3 regions of the Paenibacillus sp. GYB006 genome follow, and region 3 is predicted to be linked to each of the others. Evidence: a T-box and tRNA genes for the amino acid it is inferred to sense, from the RefSeq annotation. Region 3 holds a T-box; the other regions hold tRNA genes.
The links. A T-box is a leader RNA that pairs with one kind of tRNA and senses whether it is charged. The one in region 3 lies ahead of tyrS (tyrosine--tRNA ligase), so its partner is inferred to be a tRNA-Tyr.
Positions count from the first base shown of each region.

Region 1 (4,347 bases), on a different contig from region 3:
GTAATGAGAATGGAGCTTCCCCATCCATTAGTGGTGGATCTGCAGAAGCTGCTGCTGGAAGTAAATCAGCCGAAGTAACTGTTCATATTGCTCGCCTTGGAGGAATCAGTCCTCTTCTGATTGCAGAGGAAAAAGGATGGATTGATGAGGCCTTCGCAGAGAAAGGCGCCAAAGTGGAGTGGAGTAATTTCACGAGCGGTCCTCCTATACTGGAAGCCCTTGTATCTAATCGGATAGATCTCTCTTCCATGGGTGACGGAGCAGTGATCACAGGCTTGGCCAATCAGTTACCTTTTGAAATTATCGGACTGTTAGGTGATGGAAAAGATCTAAATACGGTGATTGTTCCTGTGAATAGCACGATCTCCTCTGTTGCTGATTTAAAAGGAAAAACGATTGGTGTTGCCAAAGGGACGACAAGCCACGTGTACTTAATCAAAATATTGCAGTCCATCGGTCTATCCCAGGATGATGTTAAACAGATCAATCTGCAAGCAGATGATGCTTTAGCTGCTTTTGAGACAGGACAACTGGATGCCTGGATAACCCTTGATCCTTATGTAACCTTAAGTGTTGAGCAAAAAAAGGCGAAAATCATTGAAGTGGAGGGCGAATTCCTCGCTCCTTTATCCATGATCGCTAGAACTGGTTTTGTTAAAGAACATCCAGAACTCGTCACAGAATATCTAAAAGTGTACCAAAAGACACTCGACTGGCAGCGCGATAACCTCGACGAAGCGGCTGCTCTTTATGAGAAACATTCTAAAATGCCTGCTTCTGTCATCAAGACGGTGCTAGAGCGAAGTGCCAATCAACTCTCCGTCTATACGCCTGAGGCTCTACAAGCCCATGAGGCATCCTCGGAAATACTGCTAAACAATAAATTTTTGAAAAAGAAGCCTGACTTTGCAAAAGCAATTAACAATACGTTTGTTGAAGAACTGAATTAAATGAACTGCTACCCCCAATTGCTTTTAGTCCGAATGATTAGAGTATAAAAGGCACAAGAGTACTTACAGTTACAGTGCCTCTCTATCTGGTATTAACGCAGGTAAATTAGTACAGGTTCCGTTATCTGTATACTCTCCATAATATTCTGCCTTCCGTGTTCCTATTGTTTCTCTTAATTTGCGCCCATTACTTTTTTGTGTAAATTATTGATCGATTATCTACCAATATGGCGGGAGACCGCCTACCCAAGGAGGAAATTATTCATGAATAATGTTACTCATAACCAGGTAGTTCAGCTTGAAATCGTACCGGTAGCCGGAAGAATTGGAGCGGAAGTGAGAGGTATTGATTTAGCTGAGGATCTCTTCCCTGCGGTCGTTGAATCCATTCAAGAAGCTCTGCTCAAGTATAAAGTCCTCTTCTTCCGGGATCAACATCAACTAGATGATGAGGGTCAAGAGCGCTTTGCCAAACTTTTAGGAGAACTTTATGCACATCCGACTGTGCCCGTAAAAGATGGAACCCGAGCTGTACTTGAGCTTGATTCTGCCCACGGAGGCCGTGCTAACGCTTGGCACACCGATGTTACCTTTGTTGAAGCTTATCCCAAAGCATCCATTCTGCGCTCAGTGGTGATTCCTCCTGCTGGAGGGGACACCGTATGGGCCAACACGGCAGCGGCCTATGAAGATCTATCTCCTGAATTAAAAGAGCTCGCAGGCAGCCTTCGGGCAATCCACTCCAATGCTTTTGATTATGTAGCCCCTCCCCAACAAGGAGTCGCAAGAGAGCAGACGCAGCGAAAGAACAATGTTTTTGCCTCAACGGTATATCAAACAGAGCATCCGGTGGTAAGAGTTCATCCCGAAACAGGGGAACGTCACTTACTATTAGGGCAATTTGTAAGAAGGATATCGGGGCTCAGAACCGCAGATTCGGATCGAATCATTAATATTTTACAAGAGCACGTTACCAGACTTGAAAATACAGTTCGCTGGCGCTGGGCTGTAGGCGATGTGGTAGTTTGGGATAACCGAGCAACACAACATTATGCAATTAATGACTATGGCGATGAACACCGTGTAGTACGCCGTGTTACCATTGCTGGCGACATTCCGATTGGTATCGATGGCCGTAAAAGTATAACGCTCCAGCCAAAAAAAGAACAGGCCGATTAATACACTACCTATCCCTGTTCCATATCGTAATATTAAAAAACCCCTTCGCGAAAGCGAAGGGGTTTACTGTGAAGCGGGTGATGGGAATCGAACCCACGCTATCAGCTTGGAAGGCTGAAGTTCTACCATTGAACTACACCCGCGTATAAATATCGGGATGACACGATTTGAACATGCGACCCCCTGGTCCCAAACCAGGTGCTCTACCAAGCTGAGCTACATCCCGTTATTTAAATGGCGCGCCCTGAGAGATTCGAACTCCCGGCCTTTTGATTCGTAGTCAAACGCTCTATCCAGCTGAGCTAAGGGCGCAAATATAATTGGAGCGGACGACGGGAATCGAACCCGCGACCCTCGCCTTGGCAAGGCGATGCTCTACCGCTGAGCCACGTCCGCGAAATATATGGTGCGGTCGAGAGGACTCGAACCTCCACGGGGGTTAGCCCACACGGACCTGAACCGTGCGCGTCTGCCAATTCCGCCACGACCGCATATATATAAAAGTGAGCCATGAAGGGCTCGAACCTTCGACACCCTGATTAAAAGTCAGGTGCTCTACCAACTGAGCTAATGGCTCGTACTAAAGATGGCTGGGGATATAGGATTTGAACCTATGCATGACGGAGTCAAAGTCCGTTGCCTTACCGCTTGGCTAATCCCCAACAGTGATAAGGTTTAAAAATGGGGCGATCGATGGGACTTGAACCCACGAATGCCGGAGCCACAGACCGGTGCGTTAACCCCTTCGCCACGACCGCCATAACAAAATACTTAAAAATAAATCTGGTGGAGGATGATGGATTCGAACCACCGAACCCGTAAGGGAGCAGATTTACAGTCTGATGCGTTTGGCCACTTCGCTAATCCTCCATAATGAAACTGGTGCCGGCGAGAGGACTTGAACCCCCAACCTACTGATTACAAGTCAGTTGCTCTACCAGTTGAGCTACACCGGCTAAATGATTACGATATACCATACTCCATTTTACTGGAGTTAAGATAAAAGTGGCGGAACTGACGGGATTCGAACCCGCGATCTCCTGCGTGACAGGCAGGCATGTTAGGCCTCTACACCACAGTTCCAAGTATTACAATTGCGGGGGCAGGATTTGAACCTGCGACCTTCGGGTTATGAGCCCGACGAGCTACCGAGCTGCTCCACCCCGCGATATTTATATGGTGGAGATTGAGGGGATCGAACCCCCGACCCTCTGCTTGTAAGGCAGATGCTCTCCCAGCTGAGCTAAATCTCCATATAAAGTGACCCGTAGGGGATTCGAACCCCTGTTACCTCCGTGAAAGGGAGGTGTCTTAACCCCTTGACCAACGGGCCTTACTGTATTAAATATTCTAAAAAGTTCGCAACGGAGAAAGAGGGATTCGAACCCTCGAGACGCTTGTGACGCCTACACGATTTCCAATCGTGCTCCTTCGGCCAGCTCGGACACTTCTCCAAAAGTGGCTCCCCGAACAGGGCTCGAACCTGTGACAACTCGATTAACAGTCGAGTGCTCTACCAACTGAGCTATCAGGGAATATTGGTGGAGCCAAGCGGGATCGAACCGCTGACCTCCTGCGTGCAAGGCAGGCGCTCTCCCAGCTGAGCTATGGCCCCATAATGGGATTATGAAGTTAAATGGTGGGCCCTAGTGGACTCGAACCACCGACCTCACCCTTATCAGGGGTGCGCTCTAACCAGCTGAGCTAAGGGCCCTTATCGTTAATTAAACGATTAGGCGAAAAAATAACCCATAAGGGTATTCGCTTGGCGGCGTCCTACTCTCCCAGGACCCTGCGGTCCAAGTACCATCGGCGCTGGAGGGCTTAACGGTCGTGTTCGGGATGGGTACGTGTGGAACCCCTCCGCTATCGCCACCAAACAGGATTTTCTTAGCTTACGCTTCTCGAAAATCTTCGAAAAATCTATACACTCTTCGCGTTTGCTTGGGTTCAACACCGAAGTGTGAATCAAGAAACAAGCGTTTAGTTTTCCTCAAGGATTTGCTCCCTGAAAACTAGAACGAAACAATCTTTGCGATTTATATAGCTTATGCTTCCGAAGTAGCTTTCCTTCAGAAAGCTTGTAGGATAAGCCCTCGACCGATTAGTACTGGTCAGCTCCATGCATTGCTGCACTTCCACCCCCAGCCTATCTACCTCGTCGTCTTCAAGGGGTCTTACTCATTGGGAAATCTCATCTTGAGGTGGGCTTCGCGCT
Region 1 covers NZ_JARBDA010000010.1:93-4,439, reverse strand. The annotation lists gene PV403_RS18570 (aliphatic sulfonate ABC transporter substrate-binding protein) at 1-950, shown strand, start outside; gene PV403_RS18565 (TauD/TfdA dioxygenase family protein) at 1,215-2,129, shown strand; tRNA gene PV403_RS18560 (tRNA-Gly) at 2,202-2,272, opposite strand; tRNA gene PV403_RS18555 (tRNA-Pro) at 2,282-2,355, opposite strand; tRNA gene PV403_RS18550 (tRNA-Arg) at 2,365-2,441, opposite strand; tRNA gene PV403_RS18545 (tRNA-Gly) at 2,451-2,525, opposite strand; tRNA gene PV403_RS18540 (tRNA-Leu) at 2,534-2,620, opposite strand; tRNA gene PV403_RS18535 (tRNA-Lys) at 2,634-2,706, opposite strand; tRNA gene PV403_RS18530 (tRNA-Gln) at 2,717-2,791, opposite strand; tRNA gene PV403_RS18525 (tRNA-His) at 2,812-2,887, opposite strand; tRNA gene PV403_RS18520 (tRNA-Tyr) at 2,914-2,999, opposite strand; tRNA gene PV403_RS18515 (tRNA-Thr) at 3,010-3,085, opposite strand; tRNA gene PV403_RS18510 (tRNA-Asp) at 3,136-3,212, opposite strand; tRNA gene PV403_RS18505 (tRNA-Met) at 3,224-3,297, opposite strand; tRNA gene PV403_RS18500 (tRNA-Val) at 3,307-3,382, opposite strand; tRNA gene PV403_RS18495 (tRNA-Glu) at 3,391-3,462, opposite strand; tRNA gene PV403_RS18490 (tRNA-Ser) at 3,495-3,583, opposite strand; tRNA gene PV403_RS18485 (tRNA-Asn) at 3,589-3,664, opposite strand; tRNA gene PV403_RS18480 (tRNA-Ala) at 3,669-3,744, opposite strand; tRNA gene PV403_RS18475 (tRNA-Ile) at 3,767-3,843, opposite strand; rRNA gene rrf (5S ribosomal RNA) at 3,893-4,009, opposite strand; partial or broken rRNA gene PV403_RS18465 (23S ribosomal RNA) at 4,214-4,347, opposite strand, start outside.
Region 1: it has a tRNA-Tyr gene. The T-box ahead of tyrS (tyrosine--tRNA ligase) is inferred to sense a tRNA for this amino acid. The anticodon was not compared.

Region 2 (4,347 bases), on a different contig from region 3:
CACATATTCATCTGGATACAACGTTAACTGCAGGCGAGCCAGAATGGAATTTGAGCGGAACATTGTTCGAAGGTATCCAGCGTTGGTCCGAACGTAAGGCATTTCTGACACATGAGGACGTTAAAACACGTTCCAAAACAGCACTGAAATGGCAGATCGCACAAGGCATTCAGCATGTACGGACGCATGTAGACGTGACTGATCCAAGCCTGACTGCAGTTAAAGCGATGCTCGAAGTGAAAGAAGAAATGGCACCATATGTTGACATCCAGCTTGTCGCTTTCCCACAGGAAGGCATTCACTCCTACCCGAACGGCGTAGAACTAATGGAAGAGGCGCTGAAAATGGGCGTTGACGTGGTCGGGGGTATCCCGCACTTCGAATTTACGAGAGAATACGGCGTGGATTCAATGAAGGTTGCGTTTGACCTTGCTGAAAAATACGACCGTCTTATCGACATTCATTGCGACGAAATCGATGACGAACAATCCCGTTTCTTAGAAGTCGTAGCTAAAGAAGCTTACGAACGTGGCTTAGGTTCCCGTACAACAGCAAGCCACACGACGGCAATGGGATCTTATAATGATGCTTACACTTATAAATTGTTCAGACTACTTAAGATGGCGGACCTGAATTTCGTATCCAATCCGCTGGTCAACATCCACTTGCAAGGACGTTTCGACACGTATCCGAAAAGAAGAGGGCTGACTCGCGTCAAAGAGCTGCAAGAAGCCGGTCTTAATGTGTGCTTCGGACACGATGATATCTTTGATCCATGGTATCCGCTTGGTACAGGCAACATGCTTCAAGTACTGCACATGGGTATTCATGCTTCTCAGCTGCTTGGTTACGATCAAATCGTGAATTCAATTGATCTTATTACGAAAAATAGCGCAAGAACGCTGCATATCGAGGATATGTACGGTATTGAAGAAGGTAAACCTGCGAACTTCATCGTTCTTGAAGCAGAGAATGAATATGAGGCGATCCGTAAACAGGCTGCAGTGCTTTACTCATTCAGAGGCGGCCGCAAAATTGCCGAAACAAAACCTCGGGACACATCGATCATTCTCGAGAATGGTTCGGAGAAAGTCACTTTCAATAAATAATTTAAGGAAGCATGCAATGCATCAAGCATAGCTTGCACATTAATCAAAACCCCCACTTTGTAGGCAGGGTAAAAAGAGACCGCATACCGCGAACTCTTTCTGCATACAAGAGGGGGGGGGTTGATATATTCAAATTTATGTTATCTGGTAAGTTATTTGTTTAAATGGCTGATTTAAAAGAATTTGGAGGGGTCTAATAATATCCATACAATCAACGCGATGTTTAAACAAGTTACACATATTCCACCTATAAGGTAACCTGTAAATACTCTGTTTCTCTTTTTTAGATAAATGATAAGTGGTACCAAATAAAGCCATTGATAAAAACCGACAAATACATGATTTAATATAAAAAAACCATCATCTATGATACCAATTAACATCAAGCCATACGCGCCAAAATAAAAAACGATGACATAAATAAAACTTAATAAAAAACTCAATAGAAATTTCCTGTTCAACACATTCCACAACCTTTCTTACAATTAAGAAGAGAAAATTACAAAGTCGATAATTTAGCAAATAGAAGAACTCCTTATTATTTTGAATACGAAAGACCTGGGAAAACCGTATATTCATCGACGTTGAAAAAGTCTACTTTTTTCATAGTTTCAATTTTCCGATTAGTTATTACAAAATCCCGCATTTCTCCTTTTAAAATTTCATCGAAACCAATCATAAATGTTCCAATAATGTTTCTAAGACTTGCCCAACCACTACCAATGAAATCAAGATCTTGTTTCCATATATCTTCCTGAGAAGGTATCGCTTTGTCATTGATAGTTACCGTTTGATTCTTTTGGTTCCAACCTACATTCGCATCTAATGCCTTTGCTACCACACTTAAAGGCACCATTACTCGGTTATTGACGATCTGAGGAGCTACATCTGAAGTAACTTGTTGACCGTTAACCACGATCTTAACGCTCCCTTTAGCAAAAGCTAAACCAACCACGATGCTAAGAGAAAAAACAACCACAAAAAGTGAGATGAACAGTTTCTTCTTTATTTTTATCGCCTCCATTTGTAAATGTATATAATGAAAGACGCTAAAAAATTGATTGTAGTTACATTACTTGGTTTCGCCATGCGACAAATCTTATCATTTTATATAAATATCTTTTCAATTAGGATGGCGATGATTTGAAGTGTGCGACACCACATTTTTCCTAAATAAAAGGTATAATTTACAATTAGAAAAACGCTGTTCAAGATGATATATTATTTATGTCCTCTTAAGAAAAAGACAATTATAAATGTGTGTCTGATGCAGTAATTAAAGATATTTAATTCATTGTGTTCGATGGTTTTTATTACTAGTTGAATATGTTTTTAAAATATGATAAATTATAAATCCGGAAGATTTTAAGCTGCATGTCCTTTCTAAGGTCTGATATTTTGCTGGTGAGTATTCACTGAAGATATCACAGCGCAAAAATCATGTTTGGTGGCGATAGCGGAGGGGTTCCACACGTACCCATCCCGAACACGACCGTTAAGCCCTCCAGCGCCGATGGTACTTGGACCGCAGGGTCCTGGGAGAGTAGGACGCCGCCAAGCGAATAACCTATTAGGTTATATGTTTACTGAATCATTTATTTAACGATGAGGGGCCATAGCTCAGCTGGGAGAGCGCCTGCCTTGCAAGCAGGAGGTCAGCGGTTCGATCCCGCTTGGCTCCACCAATATTCCCTGATAGCTCAGTTGGTAGAGCACTCGACTGTTAATCGAGTTGTCACAGGTTCGAGTCCTGTTCGGGGAGCCAGCGGCCCGTTGGTCAAGGGGTTAAGACACCTCCCTTTCACGGAGGTAACAGGGGTTCGAATCCCCTACGGGTCACTTTATATGGAGATTTAGCTCAGCTGGGAGAGCATCTGCCTTACAAGCAGAGGGTCGGGGGTTCGATCCCCTCAATCTCCACCATACCAAATAATGCAGGATGAAATCCTGTGAATTCAACTAATTTATCCTAGCTCCCATTATATGGAGTATGGTATAATCGAATTAATTAGCCGGTGTAGCTCAACTGGTAGAGCAACTGACTTGTAATCAGTAGGTTGGGGGTTCAAGTCCTCTCGCCGGCACCAGTTTCATATGGAGGATTAGCGAAGTGGCCAAACGCATCAGACTGTAAATCTGCTCCCTTACGGGTTCGGTGGTTCGAATCCATCATCCTCCACCAGTTTTTAGGGGCATAGTTTAAAGGTAGAACAACGGTCTCCAAAACCGTTGGTGTGGGTTCAATTCCTGCTGCCCCTGCCAATTTCATAATAGTAAAGAATGATAATATATGGCGGTCGTGGCGAAGGGGTTAACGCACCGGATTGTGGCTCCGGCATTCGTGGGTTCAAGTCCCATCGATCGCCCTTGTACAACTTATCGCTGTTGGGGATTAGCCAAGCGGTAAGGCAACGGACTTTGACTCCGTCATGCATAGGTTCAAATCCTATATTCCCAGCCATTTTATAGTACGAGCCATTAGCTCAGTTGGTAGAGCACCTGACTTTTAATCAGGGTGTCGAAGGTTCGAGTCCTTCATGGCTCACCATCATATATATGCGCGTGTGGCGGAATTGGCAGACGCACTAGACTTAGGATCTAGCGTCTTTGACGTGGGGGTTCGAGTCCCTTCACGCGCATCTTTTAATTGCGGACATGGATCAGCGGTTGACCTTTGCCTTGCCAGGCAAGAGTCGCTGATTTCCGTCGTCTGCTTTTATATTTTTTGCGCCCTTAGCTCAGCTGGATAGAGCGTTTGACTACGAATCAAAAGGCCGGGAGTTCGAATCTCTCAGGGCGCGCCATTATATTTAAAATAAGAAGCAAGCCGGTGTGGCGGAATTGGCAGACGCGCGCGACTCAAAATCGTGAGGGAAACCGTGGGGGTTCGAGTCCCTTCACCGGCATTTATTATCGGGATGTAGCTCAGCTTGGTAGAGCACCTGGTTTGGGACCAGGGGGTCGCATGTTCAAATCGTGTCATCCCGATATTTATATACGCGGGTGTAGTTCAATGGTAGAACTTCAGCCTTCCAAGCTGATAGCGTGGGTTCGATTCCCATCACCCGCTTCATTAGTAAACCTCTTTGCGAAAGCGAAGGGGTTTTTATATTTCTACTTTTACAGAGAGTAAGTATTGAACTATTTGGGTTGTTCTTTTTCAGGCTAGATACCGATACACACCTAACACCTAAAAGCGAGGAAGCTGAAATAGTTGATTCCTTTGAAGAGGTGACTG
Region 2 covers NZ_JARBDA010000004.1:416,995-421,341, reverse strand. The annotation lists gene PV403_RS13255 (cytosine deaminase) at 1-1,109, shown strand, start outside; gene PV403_RS13250 (copper amine oxidase N-terminal domain-containing protein) at 1,648-2,133, opposite strand; rRNA gene rrf (5S ribosomal RNA) at 2,553-2,669, shown strand; tRNA gene PV403_RS13240 (tRNA-Ala) at 2,719-2,794, shown strand; tRNA gene PV403_RS13235 (tRNA-Asn) at 2,799-2,874, shown strand; tRNA gene PV403_RS13230 (tRNA-Glu) at 2,877-2,948, shown strand; tRNA gene PV403_RS13225 (tRNA-Val) at 2,957-3,032, shown strand; tRNA gene PV403_RS13220 (tRNA-Thr) at 3,121-3,196, shown strand; tRNA gene PV403_RS13215 (tRNA-Tyr) at 3,206-3,291, shown strand; tRNA gene PV403_RS13210 (tRNA-Trp) at 3,298-3,371, shown strand; tRNA gene PV403_RS13205 (tRNA-His) at 3,403-3,475, shown strand; tRNA gene PV403_RS13200 (tRNA-Gln) at 3,496-3,570, shown strand; tRNA gene PV403_RS13195 (tRNA-Lys) at 3,582-3,657, shown strand; tRNA gene PV403_RS13190 (tRNA-Leu) at 3,668-3,748, shown strand; tRNA gene PV403_RS13185 (tRNA-Arg) at 3,837-3,913, shown strand; tRNA gene PV403_RS13180 (tRNA-Leu) at 3,936-4,015, shown strand; tRNA gene PV403_RS13175 (tRNA-Pro) at 4,024-4,097, shown strand; tRNA gene PV403_RS13170 (tRNA-Gly) at 4,109-4,179, shown strand.
Region 2: it has a tRNA-Tyr gene. The T-box ahead of tyrS (tyrosine--tRNA ligase) is inferred to sense a tRNA for this amino acid. The anticodon was not compared.

Region 3 (4,347 bases):
AGAGCAGACCAGTGCGATGCCAGCACGGGAAGTGCATACCGAAGAGATTACCTCGGATGGTACAGGTTTCTTCATTACAGAGCCTAGTTTTTATGCTGAACCGAAGTATGAAAAGGACAATTATAATCATTATGGTATGGCTTTTCGTATTCAAGCTCCTCCCGGTGCATATCGTGTATATGTAAAAACGACCTCTGATGCTGCGGACACCACAGTATCGGTATCAGGTATGCAGACCAGCCGCTTGCTGAAAGGTGGTTATTGGGATGCTGCGAGGCTGGTACCTATCAAATATATAGCTGAAGCAAAAGGGAAAGAGTGGACTTACACATATGTTAACGGACGAGATTATTTGGATATCGAAATTGAACCTAATAAAATGAATACCACGGTAGGAATTGAAGAAATTGTGTTAGAGCCAATTGCGCCCCAAAAACGTGAACCTGGAAATCGTCCTACAGTATTTCTTCTCGGCGATTCCACTGTTAAGTCCTATACCTTCGAAGAAGCCTCAATGAGCGGATGGGGCCAAGTCATTGATTCTATGTTTCATTTAAACAAAGTGAATATCATAAACTACTCTATGGGTGGACGTTCTTTTAAAAATGCGTACACAGAAGGGCGCTTGAATGATATTTTACTAAGTGGAAATACGGGAGACTATGTGTTTATCCAGTTCGGACATAATGATGAGAGCACGGATGAGTTCAGACGTTATGGCAGAGGATCAACGGAAGCTATGTATCAATCGTATCTTGAAGAGGTTTACCTGCCCGCCATTCGTGCCCAGGGTATGATCCCTGTCCTCGTAACACCAATGTCCCGAATTAAAGGGGATGCGAGTCCTGGATATGTATACACAAACTCCTTCAAGACTCGGCAATTTCCCGATATTTTGAAACGAATTGCAGAAGATAAGGGGATAACACTGATTGACCTTAATTCTGCAAGTGTTGCTTATTATAACGAGATCGGTGTAGAAGCGACAACAGCGATGTTCATGTCGATTGAAGCAGGAGAAACACCGGGTAAAACGAGTGACGGAAGCTATGCAAACGGACATCCATCGAAAAAAAATGACGGAACCCACTTCAAAGAAGCGATGTCTAAACAATATGCAAGAATGATCGTTACAGAGCTTTTGAATAGGGAACAAGAAGGGGATACGACTGCTGCTGTCCTTGTGTCTTATCTGCAAGGCAATGTAAGGCGCGCGGCTATATCAGGGGACTGGACTAAGATTTTTCCTGAGATAACGAATGACACAACGACAGGTAAAGGGGCATATTACCGCAATCAGATTGAAAAATTAATTCAACTCGGTGTGATGAGTAAAGACCGTCGTGGTAACTTTAATCCAGAATCGACGATAACAGTAGATGAATTTGACGAAAGCCTTTCCAAACTGATGGGAATGAAGAAAAAGGAATTTTCAGAATACAAAGATGGAGATTTGTCACGAGAAATGATGGCCTCCATGTTAGGTGATGCATATCATAGGAAATTCCCGGTGAAGCCGAAATATATGACGGATTATAACGGAGCGAGCGTAATACCCGGAGATCCTAATTATGATCCAAATCTAGATCCAACGCTTAGAGGAGCCCTGTACTATCCTTTAGTATCGTGGGAGCAACTTGCAGATACTTCAGAAATTAACCCCGAGTGGATTTCAAAAGTGAAGGATGCTTATGAACTTGGGCTTATTCGATCGGAAAAAGGAATTGCCAGAGGCAAGATGATGAACGGAAATGAATTAGAACCGAAAGCTGCTGTTACTCGAGAAAAGGCGGCGAAGGCACTTTATTTTATGTGGGTGCTTACGAATGAAGTGAATGTAGAAAATGATGTTGCCTCTCTGAAATAGATTATGTATGGTAAGAAAGATGAACGAATGCTCCAGAGAGCCGGTGGTTGGTGTAAACCGGTGCAGACATCTTTCCGAATTACACTTCCGAAGTTGGAAAAGGGAACATGATCGAATCCAAAGTAACTTTTCCCGGCATCCTCATGCCGTTAATCAAATGAAGTGAAAGAAGTTAGGAATGCTTCTTTAATCAGGGTGGTACCGCGAGACAATCTTCTCGTCCCTTTATGGGATAGAAGGTTGTCTTTTTGTTTTTTAATTATAAGGAGGAATACTCATGGAAACAAACCATCCACTTTCCAAGGAACAACAGCGAGAGGTTGAACGGCAAATTAGTATCATTCGGCGAGGAGCCGCAGAGATCATACCAGAGGATGCTCTGACTCAAAAGATTGTAACATCAGTCCTGTCTGGAAAACCTCTTAAGGTGAAGCTGGGTCTCGATCCTTCATCACCAGACATCCATGTTGGACACACCGTAGTTCTGCACAAGTTAAGACAATTTCAAGACTTAGGGCACGAAGTTCAGCTCATCATAGGCGATTTTACAGGAAGAATCGGAGACCCCACCGGGAAATCAGAGACAAGAAAACAATTGTCAGAAGAAGATGTAAAACGAAACGCAGCTACCTACGAAAAGCAAGTCTATAAAATACTGGATCCAAAACGAACAAAATTTCATTTTAATTCCACATGGCTTGAGAAAATGGATTTTCAAGATGTAATGCAGTTAGCTGCGAACGTTACGGTTGCAAGAATGCTGGAGCGTGATGATTTTGCAAAAAGGTATAAGAATAGCCAACCTATTCACATCCATGAATTTTTTTATCCATTAATGCAAGGATATGATTCGGTGGCGCTTGAAAGCGATATTGAGATTGGTGGAACCGATCAGACATTTAATGTTTTAATGGGTAGAACGTTGCAGGGGGTATTTGGTTGTAAAGATAGTCAAGTTGCTGTACTAATGCCACTCATGGAGGGACTTGATGGAGTCCAGAAAATGAGCAAAAGCCTCGGAAACTACATCGGCATTGATGAATCACCTAATGAAATGTTTGGCAAAACCATGTCCATCCCAGACGAGTTGATGATTAAATATTATGAACTTAGTACCAACATTTCGAATGATGAACTATTGAAGCTGAAGCAAGGTCTACATAGTGGGGATATACACCCACGGGATGCTAAAATTCAGCTGGCAAAATATTATGTTCGAATGTTTCATAACGAGCAGGCAGCAGAACAAGCAGAGGAACACTTTATTACCGTATTTCAGAAGCGTTTGATTCCAGAAAATATAGAAGAACGGCATGTGAATAACGAACTGCTTGAACAAGGGAAGATTTCAATCTGTAAGCTGCTTATCGAACTTGGATTTGTATCGTCAAATAGTGAGGCAAAGCGAAGTGTGGTTCAAGGGGCGGTTAAAATAAACGGAATCAAGATTCTGGATCCTTATGATCAGGTGAAAATAAACAACGGAGATATTATTCAGTCAGGAAAAAGGAAGTTTGCTAAATTAGTCATAGCTGAACACATCGATACAAATCAAATGTAGAATCCGTACACCGATTCCTATGAAATCATTATATTATGGGGGATTATCATGTCAGACGAAGTGAATAAGGAAATACTTGAGGAACTGAAAAGAATAAACGAGAAACTAGATCATCTAAATAGCAGGAAAGGCCTGTCGACACCATTAGCAATTATGGCGATCATATTTGGATTTTCATTTGTTGGACCGCTTATTTTGATGCTGATAGGCGTTATTTTCTAGAGTCATCGGTTTAAAAGATTTTTGCAGAACGATATAGGGACGGTATTCAATAGATATTGTATTTGGATTTAAATGTAAATATATGGTATATTCATCGTGTTAAATAGAGAACACCATATAACGAATCCTATCTTTTTTTAAGTGGAGAGTTCGGTGTATCTTAAGGAGATGGTTAAGATGATCATGATTATTTTGGGAGTCATAGTAATTTCCCTTACGTTGTATGATTTCAAAAAACCTGACTCGAAATTGATGCGAACCTTAAAGCGTGTCCCTGGCGGCGATAAGAATGTAGACATAAAACAAACCAGCCCAGCTTTGCAATGGGTGTAAGTACGGGTGTAGTGTTTATCTTGATCGGTGTAATAGCAAAGATATTACCTCTCTTATGAGAGACACACTTTCCTTATTAGAGGAGCAGTATTAAATGAAACTTTTCTTATTATCAGTTTCCATAATTGTATTGCTTTGTACTGCATGCAACAACGAGACAATAAAGAATGAACCCAAACCTAAAGCAGCTATAATTCAATTTGAAAATGAAGAAGATAAAAAGCTCCAACAAACTCAAAATATGAGTCTATATGATGCTGATGTTACAGATAAACAACAAACCTTATTACTAGATCAAACCGGAAAGTTCACTAGTGGTGAATATAAGATTTCATTCTCTTATACGCAAGGGTACGATTTAAGA
Region 3 covers NZ_JARBDA010000002.1:686,108-690,454, forward strand. The annotation lists gene PV403_RS08485 (GDSL-type esterase/lipase family protein) at 1-1,867, shown strand, start outside; T-box leader at 1,862-2,095, shown strand; gene tyrS (tyrosine--tRNA ligase) at 2,145-3,428, shown strand; gene PV403_RS08495 (hypothetical protein) at 3,477-3,650, shown strand; gene PV403_RS08500 (hypothetical protein) at 3,828-3,983, shown strand; gene PV403_RS08505 (hypothetical protein) at 4,078-4,347, shown strand, end outside.